Regions from separate parts of the Streptomyces thermospinosisporus genome, predicted to be linked through region 1. Evidence: riboswitches for the same ligand, from Rfam matches in the RefSeq annotation. Region 1 holds a riboswitch; the other holds the start of a gene.
What was found. Region 1 has a riboswitch for cyclic di-AMP ahead of ABD207_RS12555 (M23 family metallopeptidase). Riboswitches for the same ligand answer to the same signal wherever they lie in the genome.

Region 1 (5,173 bases):
CCGCGGCCCGTGAGGCGGGTCTGTCGCCCGCGCATCTGTCCCGGCTGGAGACCGGGCAGCGCCAGCCCTCGCTGCCGGTGCTGCTCTCGCTGGCCCGCATCTACGGTACGACGGTCTCCGAGCTGCTCGGCGAGACGGCCGCCGGCCGGGACGCGGTGATCCGCGCCGCCGGCATGGAGCCCACCGCCGCCGGCGGCTGGACGTACTGGCAGGCCGGTGCCTCCGGGCGCGGCATGCAGGCGCTGCGGGTGCGGGTGCCGTACGGCTCCCAGGGCGACATCGTGCGCGTCCACCCCGGCGAGGAGTGGCTGTACGTCCTCAAGGGCCGGCTGCGGCTGCGCCTCGGGGACGGGCTGCACCGGCTGGGGCCGGGCGACAGCGCCCACTTCGACTCGCTCACCCCGCACCGGATCGCGGCCGAGGACCCCGACGGGCTCGAGCTGCTGTTCGTCCACACCCTGCTGCAGAGTCCCACGGCCACACTGTGCCTGGGCCCGACGAGTGAAGAGGCACCGTGACCGACAAGAACACGAAGGACGCAGGCCGCAACACCAAGGACATGGAGGAGAGGTTCCCGCGCGCGCTGTGGGTGAGGCTGTTCATCTACATCGCGGTGGGGCACGTCTTCGCGGCCTTCATCTACCTGCTGTTCGAGGTGGGCGCCAAGTAGCGGGAGGCCGGCGCCACCTGGCGGGCGGTGCTCAGTCCAGCAGGCGCTGGCGAAGCCGCTCCCGGTGCTCGGGGCTGAACGACAGCCCCTGCTCCAGGTAGGTGTCGACGCCGCCCCAGGTCTCGTCGATGGTCTCCAGGGCGGCCGACAGGTACTCGGCGCGGGCGTCGAACAGGGGGCTGAGCAGCTCCATCACCTCGGGCGAGTGGGCCGCCGGTGCGTCGCTGCTGCGGCGCACCTTGTAGCGCCGGTGCTTGGCGTTGGACTTCAGATAGTCCTCGAAGATCGCGTCCCGCTCGACGCCCAGCGCGAGCAGCGTCACCGCCACCGACAGGCCCGCGCGGTCCTTGCCCGCCGCGCAGTGCATCAGCGCGGGGACGCTGTCCTCGGCGAGCGAGTGCAGCACCCGGGAGTGCTCCGCGGTGCGCGTGACGATCATGGTCCGGTAGGAGTGGATCATCCGGGCCGCGCCCTTGCCGTCGTCGAGGATCTCGCGCAGCTGCTCCAGGTCCCCGTCGCGGACCATCTTCCAGAACTCGGCGCCGTCGGCCGGGTCGCTCAGCGGCAGGTTCACATTGCGCACGCCCGGCAGCTCGACGTCCGGCCCCTCCAGCTTCTGGTCGGCCGCGTTGCGGAAGTCGAAGATCGTGTGCAGCCCCAGGGAGGAGAGGAACGCCGCGTCCTCGGCCGTCGCGTGCGCCAGATGACCGCTGCGGAACAGCACGCCGTGCCGCACCCGTCGTCCGTCCACGGTCGGCAGGCCACCCACGTCGCGGAAGTTGCGTACTCCGGCCAGCTCGGGCTCGGTCGACGGGATGTGCTGCGTCACGGGGGCTCCTCCCACTCTGCGCCGCCGCGCGGCTCGGCGGCGGGTTCTGTCGACGATACGACATGGCTGCCCTGGGCAACGAGAACGAGCTACCCCGTCGATATGGGCGATATGTCCTGAGGTGTCCGGCCGGGCGGGCGAGCTTCGCATGCCCTGTCGCGACGCCGGCGACACGGCGGCCAAATCATCTCTTAAGCCGTTCTGTCCGTTTAGGTCATTTCGCCATAACGTGCCCCGAAAGAAAGGGAGATGGGAATGGGGGGCGTGAGCATCGTCATATTCGTGACGATGCGTTGTCGCCATGTTCACGTAATTCACGGGTTTTACAAGGGAATTCGCGGCCCGCGCGGATTCCGGTGCGACGCTCGGTGACCGCATTTGTGCCTGTGGATCACGGAAAAACGGCTTCGCAGGGAACCTCGTGCTTGTCCCATTGCGTCTTGCTCGCTTACGTTCCACACCGATCCGGACGGACGCCTAATCCTGCCGCCGTCCGGGGCCCGCACACACCACTGACCCGTGTTCGGCAGGAGCGGGGGACCCACAGGTAAGACGCCTGGACCGGTCTCCGGAACAGGCTTGGGGTTAAGTCGCGTTGAGGCGCGGCCGGGCATCTCCAGCCCGAACCCGACAGCTCACCTCGCAGGCGCCGGAGAGGAATTCGTCATGCCCGCGAAGGGTAAGCACCGTCGTCCCAGGACGCTTGGTTTCACCCGATCCATCGCCGTCGCCGGAACCGGTGGCGCCGCACTCGCGCTGCCGCTTCTCGGCGCCACCGGAGCCACCGCCGCCACCGCGCAGGTGGCCCCGGAAAAGACCGTCCAGACCCTTTCCGTCGCCGGCCAGAAGGCCGACGGCGACAAGGGCGGCGAGGCCCGCACGTACGTCGTGAAGCCCGGCGACTACCTCGTCAAGATCGCCGACAAGGAGAACGTCGACGGCGGCTGGAAGAAGCTGTACGCCGACAACCGCGAGGCCGTGGGTGACGACCCGTCGCTCATCCACCCGGGTCTGAAGCTCACCATCGACGGCAAGGCCGCCGAGAGCGCGCCGAAGAAGTCCACCGCCGCCGACCCGGCCGCCGCCAAGCCGCAGTCGAAGCCGGCCGCGAAGCCCAAGGCCGAGAAGGCCCCGGAGCAGTCCGCCCCCAAGGCGACCGGCGCCCAGCAGGCCGCCACCACCTCCGGCTTCACCTCGCCGGTGCCCGGCGGCGCCATCGGCACCGCCTACAAGGTGGCCGGCAGCATGTGGTCCAGCGGCTACCACACCGGTGTCGACTTCAGCGTCCCGACCGGCACCTCCCTGAAGGCCGTCGGCTCCGGCACCGTGGTCTCCGCGGGCTGGGGCGGCGCCTACGGCAACCAGGTCGTCATCAAGCTCAACGACGGCTACTACGCCCAGTACGCCCACCTGTCCTCGCTGTCCGTCTCGGCCGGCCAGACGGTGAGCGCCGGTCAGCAGGTCGGCCTCTCCGGTGCGACCGGCAACGTGACCGGCCCGCACCTGCACTTCGAGATCCGCACCACGCCGAACTACGGCTCCGACGTGGACCCGATCTCCTACCTGCGCTCGAAGGGCGTCGCCATCTGACGCCCGCGGCAACCGCTGCATCTCCCTGACACGCCGCCGAAGGCCGGACCCCGATCCCCGGGTCCGGCCTTCGGTGTTGCGCGGAGCACACCCGCCCCGTATTCCGGGGTTGGCGGATTCTTTGAGAGTGGCTTATCTCACCGCCCGTCAAGCCCTGCCTACGGTCGCGTAGGTCACATTCGAAGGTGAATCATGAGGGGCTGTGGCAGACGATTCGAAGAGTGACAGCGCAGCAGTGATCGGGTCGTACGTGGCGGTGGGGGACAGCTTCACCGAGGGTGTCGGGGACCCAGGCCCCGACGGGGCGTTCGTCGGCTGGGCCGACCGGCTCGCCGTGCTCCTCGCCGACCGCAGGCCCGAAGGCGACTTCCAGTACACCAACCTCGCCGTGCGCGGGAAACTGCTCGACCAGATCGTCGCGGACCAGGTGCCGCAGGCCGTGCAACTCGCCCCCGATCTGGTCTCGTTCTGCGCGGGCGGCAACGACATCCTGCGGCCGGGCACCGACCCGGACGAGGTGGCCGAGCGTTTCGAGCGCGCGGTCGCGCGGCTGACCGAGGCGGCCGGGACCGTGATGGTGACGACCGGGTTCGACACCCGCGGCGTGCCGCTGCTCAAGCATCTGCGGGGCAAGATCGCCACCTACAACGGGCACGTCCGGGCGATCGCCGACCGGTACGGCTGCCCGGTGCTCGACCTGTGGTCGCTCAAGAGCGTGCAGGACCGCAGGGCCTGGGACGCGGACCGGCTGCACCTCTCGCCCGAGGGGCACACCCGTGTCGCGCTGCGGGCCGGGCAGGTCCTGGGGCTCGAGGTGCCGGCGGACCCGGAGCAGCCGTGGCCGCCGCAGCCGCCGCGCGGAACCCTGGAGGTCCGGCGGGACGACGTGCACTGGGCGCGGGAGTACCTGGTGCCGTGGATCGGCCGCCGCCTGCGAGGCGAGTCCTCCGGCGACCACGTCACACCCAAGGGCACGCTGTCCCCGGAGGACATCCGCTCGCGGATCGGCGCGGTGGCCTGAGTCCGCTGAGCCGGCCGCCGGTAGCGGGGGCGGCCGGCGCGGCCGGGGCGTCGAGGTGCCGTCCGGGCACTTCAGCAGCGCCGTGGAGTCGTTCGACAACGCCGGGGGTGCTGTGGCGTCGTCCGCGCACCTCGGGGGTGCTGTGGCGTCGTCCGCGCACCTCGGGGGTGCTGTGGCGTCGTCCGCGCACCTCGGGGGTGCTGTGGCGTCGTCCGCGCACCCCGGAGGCGCCGTAGCGTTGTCCGCGCACCCCGGAGGCGCCGTAGGACCGTTCGCCGGGCCTGAGCCGACCGCCGGTGGCGGGGGCGGGCCGCGCGGCCCGGGGTCGTCGAGGTGTCGTCCGAGCGCTGCGGCAACGTCGTAATGCCGCCCGCGCCGTCCCGGCAGCGCACGGGATGTCGTCCGCGCCCGCCCTCACGCAGGGCGGATCACCGGCCCGGCCCCGGAAGCTCCAGTTCCCGTGCCAGCGCCTCCTCGACCCAGGTTCTGGCGCGGGAGCGCGGGATCGTTCCCGTGTAGGAGGTCAGCTGGACGGCGAGGCCGTCCAGCAGGGCCGTCAGGCGCAGGGCCGCCCCCGCGGGGTCGGGGCAGGTGAACTCGCCCGACTCCACGCCCTCCTCGATGACCTCCGTCAGTGCAGCCTTCCACTGACGGTCCAGGTCCCGGGCCACCTCGCGCAGTGCCGGATCGCGCAGGGACACCGCCCAGCCCTCGATCCACAGGCGCCAGCCCTTCGCCTGCCCGGTCGGCGCGTACCAGCGCACGGCCGCGCGCAGCCTGCGCAGGGCCGTGGTACGGCGGCTCAGCAGCTTCCGCAGCCGGGCCAGGTCGGCCTCGGCGGCGTGCGCGAACGCGGCGTCGACCAGCCGCTCCTTGGTGGCGAAGTGGTACAGCACCAGCGCGTTGCTCACCCCGAGCGCCGAGGCCACGTCGGAGATCCGTACGGCGGCCACACCCCGTTCCTCGATCTGCTCGATGGCAGCCCGCAGCATCTCCTCGCGCCGCTCCGCCACGCTCAACCGCACCCTCGTCACGGCGGTCACCCTAGCCCGTACATGTCACG
Region 2 (5,173 bases), on a different contig from region 1:
ACCGACCAGCACCCGACCGACCAGCCGGACATGCCGCAGCAGCCGCCCGCCCCCGAGCTCTTCACCTGGGAGTTCGCCACCGATCCCTACCCGGCCTACGCCTGGCTGCGCGAGCACGCCCCGGTGCACAGGACCCGCCTGCCGAGCGGGGTCGAGGCCTGGCTGGTCACCCGCTACGCCGACGCCAAGCAGACCCTCGCCGACAACCGCCTGTCCAAGAACCCGGCACACCACGACGAGCCGGAGCACGCCAAGGGCAAGACGGGCATCCCCGGCGAGCGCAAGGCGGAGCTGATGACGCATCTGCTGAACATCGACCCGCCGGACCACACCCGGCTGCGCCGGCTGGTCAGCAAGGCCTTCACCCCGCGCCGGGTCGCCGAGTTCGCGCCCAGGGTGCAGGAGCTGACCGACACCCTGATCGACCGGTTCGCCGCGCGGGGATCGGCCGACCTCATCCACGAGTTCGCCTTCCCGCTGCCCATCTACGCCATCTGCGACATGCTCGGCGTGCCCCGCGAGGACCAGGACGACTTCCGGGACTGGGCGGGCATGATGATCCGTCACCAGGGCGGCCCGCGCGGCGGAGTGGCCCGCTCGGTGAAGAAGATGCGCGGCTATCTCGCCGACCTCATCCACCGCAAGCGCGCGGTCCTGCCCGCCCGTCCGGCACCCGGCGAGGACCTCATCTCCGGTCTCATCCGGGCCTCCGACCACGGCGAGCACCTCACCGAGAACGAGGCCGCCGCCATGGCGTTCATCCTGCTGTTCGCCGGTTTCGAGACCACCGTCAACCTCATCGGCAACGGCACCTACGCCCTGCTCACTCATCCCGAGCAGCGGGCCCGGCTGCAGCGGTCCCTGGCCGCGGGGGAGCGGGAGCTGCTGACCACCGGGGTGGAGGAGCTGCTGCGCTACGACGGCCCGGTGGAGATCGCCACCTGGCGGTTCGCCACCGAGCCGGTCGTCATCGGCGGGCAGCGGATCGAGGCCGGGGACCCCGTGCTGGTCGTCCTCGCCGCGGCGGACCGTGACCCGGAGCGGTTCGCCGACCCGGATGTGCTCGACCTCGGCCGGCGCGACAACCAGCACCTGGGGTACGGCCACGGCATCCACTACTGCCTGGGCGCGCCGCTGGCCCGGCTGGAGGGGCAGACCGCGCTCGGCACCTTGCTGACCCGGCTGCCGGATCTGCGCCTAGCGGTCGAACCGGACGAACTGCGCTGGCGCGGCGGGCTCATCATGCGCGGACTGCGCACACTGCCCGTGGAATTCACCCCTTTGCGGACCTGACTTCCGAAAACGGACGGGACTTTGAGCACCCCGTCCGACCAGCGCAAACATGACACACATTCAACTATGTGATCTTCACGTGATCTGCGCGGCATGAACTTGTGACAACTGATCGTCTGCCGATACGTTCCCTGTCGACGCGACGTCCAATCCGGTGCGCCGCGCTGGTCACTGCTGTCGTCTGAAAGGTCTCCGCATGCTCTCCGGGAACGGTCGCCACCGTCGCCCCCGCCAGGCTCCGGCTCTCCTTGTCGCGGCCGGAGTGACCGGATCCGCCATCGCCCTTCCGCTTCTGGGGGCGAGCGGCGCCAGCGCGGCCGACGGGGAGACCTGGGACCGGGTCGCGGAGTGCGAGTCCGGCGGCTCCTGGAGCCAGAACACGGGCAACGGCTACTACGGCGGTCTGCAGCTGACCCAGGACGACTGGGAGAACTACGGCGGACTGGAGTACGCGCCCAGCGCCGACCAGGCCAGCCGGAACCAGCAGATAGCGGTCGCGGAACGCATACTCGCCGACCAGGGTGTCGGCGCCTGGCGCGCCTGCGGCCTGCTCGCGGGGCTGGAGCAGGGCTCGGGGGCCGAGGGGATTGACACGGGCACGGGCTCGCAGTCCCCGTCCTCGACGGATACGCCGGAAAGCGGCGAATCTACCGATGAGTCCGGCTCGTCGGATTCCGTCGATCCGTCCGTCTCTTCGTCCGCGTCGCCCACCGCCACGGAGGGCGGGGAGGGCGGAGACGGTGCGGAGGGCTCCGCAGGCTCGGCCGATGCGAACGAATCGCCCGAGTCCGACAAGTCCACCGATGCCGACTCCGGGCCCTCGGCCGTCGAAACGACCGGAAACGGTGACGAGCCGGACAAGTCCGGTCAGAGCACCGGCTCTTCCGCGCTGACCGACACCGGCGCCTCCACCGGGGCCGGCCGGCACCGCGGCCCCAGCGCCGAGGAGAAGGAGGAGGACCTCGCATCCGGGTCGTCCGGCCGGCATGCCGCGCGCCCCTCGGGCGACGCCTCCGACGGCTCCTACACCGTCCGCCGCGGGGACAGCCTGTGGTCCATCGCCGACTCCCTTGAGGTGGACGGCGGTTGGCGTGCGCTGTACGAGCGCAACGAGCAGGTCGTCGGTGACGACCCGGACCTCATCCTGCCCGGTCAGACGCTTGAGGTCGCAGAGGGTGCGAGCGGGAAGTGACGGGTGAAAAGCCGCGGATCGGACGGTAGTTGACGTCATGATTCGAGCTGAATGCCCGATATAAAAGTGGTGAGAGATAGGTCTCAGAAGCCCTGATCGTCTTTGAAAATCGGCCGAACAGGTGTCTACGGTCGTGACCGCTCGTCATCGCGGGCCCCGGCTGCCGCCACGCCGAATCCTGCCAGTGGCACCCGGGAACAGTCGTCGCGTCATGCGCCGTAGGCAGGAGCGGGGGACCCAAGGTAAGTGCCGTTTCCGGTGCCTGGCACCGGAGTGCGGCTTGGGGTGAAGCCGCGTCCCGTGAGGGGCGTGGCCGGGCAACTCAACCGGCCCGAACCCGACAGCTCACCTCGCAGGCGTCGGTGAGGGGATCCATCCATGCTGTTTTCCGGCAAGGGCAAGCACCGTCGTCCGACCGCCCTTCAGCGGTCCACCCGCGCCATCGCCATCGCCGGTGTCACCGGCGCCGCCGTCGCCGCCCCGCTGATGGCGGCCGGCTCGGCCTCCGCCGCCACCGCCTCCGAGTGGGACGCCGTCGCCCAGTGCGAGTCCGGCGGCAACTGGTCCATCAACACCGGCAACGGCTACTACGGCGGTCTGCAGTTCTCCGCCTCCACCTGGGCCGCCTACGGCGGCACGAAGTACGCGCCGACCGCCGACAAGGCCACCAAGGCGCAGCAGATCGAGATCGCCGAGAAGGTGCTCGCCGGCCAGGGCAAGGGTGCCTGGCCCGTCTGCGGCAAGAACCTGTCCAACGCCCCGTACCACGGTGCCGCCGCCGAGGCCCCCAAGGCCGCCGCCCCCGCCGAGCGCGCGGAGCAGAAGGCGTCCCGCTCCACCGAGCGTCCGGCGCCGAAGGCCGAGAAGAAGGCCGAGGCCAAGAAGACCGTCACCACCCCGGCCGGTGACAAGGTCGAGAAGGGCGACGGCGAGTACAAGGTCGTCAAGGGCGACACGCTCAGCTCCATCGCCGCCGAGCACGGCGTCAAGGGCGGCTGGCAGAAGCTGTTCGAGCTGAACGACGACATCATCGAGAACCCCGACCTCATCTTCCCGGGCCAGCAGCTGCACCTGAAGTAAGCAGCGGCCCCGCGGTCCGCCCGCTCCGGTGCGTGTTCCCCCCGTGCGCACCGGGGCGGGCTTTTTCATCGAACCGCGTTTGTTCCGCCCGGAAACAATCTATGCTCGGTTCCGTCCCACGGGATGGGCGACCGGATGGCCGATCGCCCGGAGCCGGTTAGGCTCGGTCTCGCAGCGCCACCACGGCCCTGCACACTCGCGTCACATCCAAGAAGGAGATGCTCGTGCCGTCCATCGACGTCGTCGTAGCCCGGGAAATCCTGGACTCCCGAGGCAATCCCACGGTCGAGGTCGAGGTCGGCCTCGACGACGGCAGCACCGGTCGTGCCGCCGTCCCGTCCGGCGCCTCCACGGGCGCCTTCGAGGCCATCGAGCTTCGCGACGGCGACTCGAACCGCTACCTCGGCAAGGGTGTGGAGAAGGCCGTTCTCGCGGTCATCGAGCAGATCGGCCCTGAGCTGGTCGGCTACGACGCCACCGAGCAGCGCCTGATCGACCAGGCCATGTTCGACCTGGACGCCACCGACAACAAGGGCTCCCTCGGCGCCAACGCCATCCTCGGCGTCTCCCTCGCCGTCGCCCACGCCGCCTCCGAGGCCAGCGACCTGCCGCTGTTCCGCTACCTGGGCGGCCCCAACGCGCACCTGCTGCCGGTGCCGATGATGAACATCCTGAACGGCGGCTCGCACGCCGACTCCAACGTGGACATCCAGGAGTTCATGATCGCCCCGATCGGCGCGGAGTCCTTCTCCGAGGCGCTGCGCTGGGGTGCCGAGGTCTACCACACCCTGAAGAAGGTCCTGAAGAGCAAGGGCCTGTCCACCGGCCTCGGCGACGAGGGCGGCTTCGCCCCGAACCTCGGCTCCAACCGCGAGGCCCTCGACCTCATCCTCGAGGCCATCAAGGAGGCCGGCTACACCCCCGGCGAGCAGGTCGCCCTCGCCCTGGACGTGGCCGCGTCCGAGTTCTACAAGGACGGCTCCTACGTCTTCGAGGGCAAGGAGCGCTCCGCCGCCGAGATGACGGAGTACTACGCCGAGCTGGTCGACGCCTACCCGCTGGTCTCCATCGAGGACCCGCTGTTCGAGGACGACTGGGAGGGCTGGAAGACCATCACCGCCAAGCTCGGTGACAAGGTCCAGCTCGTCGGCGACGACCTGTTCGTCACCAACCCCGAGCGCCTGGCCCGCGGCATCGAGGAGGGCGCCGCAAACGCCCTGCTGGTGAAGGTCAACCAGATCGGCTCGCTCACCGAGACCCTGGACGCGGTCGAGCTGGCCCAGCGCAACGGCTACAAGTGCATGATGTCCCACCGCTCCGGCGAGACCGAGGACGTCACCATCGCCGACCTGGCCGTCGCCACCAACTGCGGCCAGATCAAGACCGGCGCCCCGGCCCGCTCCGAGCGCGTCGCCAAGTACAACCAGCTGCTGCGCATCGAGGAGATCCTCGACGACGCGGCGGTGTACGCCGGCCGCTCCGCCTTCCCGCGCTTCAAGGGCTGACGCCACACGGGGCTTTTCGTCCCCGTGAGAGGGCAGCGTCGTACGTCCCCGTACTCGGTCCCGTACCGTGTGCGGGGACGTACGCGCGTGGACGGGAGGCGCC

Region 2: linked by a shared signal. The riboswitch ahead of ABD207_RS17635 (transglycosylase family protein) and the one ahead of ABD207_RS12555 (M23 family metallopeptidase) in region 1 are both predicted to bind cyclic di-AMP.

The regions. Positions count from the first base shown of each region.
Region 1 covers NZ_BAAAIZ010000033.1:4,141-9,313, forward strand. Annotated here, with positions in the region: gene ABD207_RS12540 (helix-turn-helix domain-containing protein) at 1-518, shown strand, start outside; gene ABD207_RS12545 (DUF6126 family protein) at 560-670, shown strand; gene ABD207_RS12550 (tyrosine-protein phosphatase) at 702-1,499, opposite strand; cyclic di-AMP (ydaO/yuaA leader) riboswitch at 2,000-2,163, shown strand; gene ABD207_RS12555 (M23 family metallopeptidase) at 2,166-3,089, shown strand; gene ABD207_RS12560 (SGNH/GDSL hydrolase family protein) at 3,325-4,110, shown strand; gene ABD207_RS12565 (TetR/AcrR family transcriptional regulator) at 4,539-5,144, opposite strand.
Region 2 covers NZ_BAAAIZ010000049.1:49,800-54,972, reverse strand. Annotated here, with positions in the region: gene ABD207_RS17645 (cytochrome P450 family protein) at 31-1,293, shown strand; gene ABD207_RS17640 (transglycosylase family protein) at 1,490-2,485, shown strand; cyclic di-AMP (ydaO/yuaA leader) riboswitch at 2,690-2,859, shown strand; gene ABD207_RS17635 (transglycosylase family protein) at 2,864-3,565, shown strand; gene eno (phosphopyruvate hydratase) at 3,790-5,070, shown strand.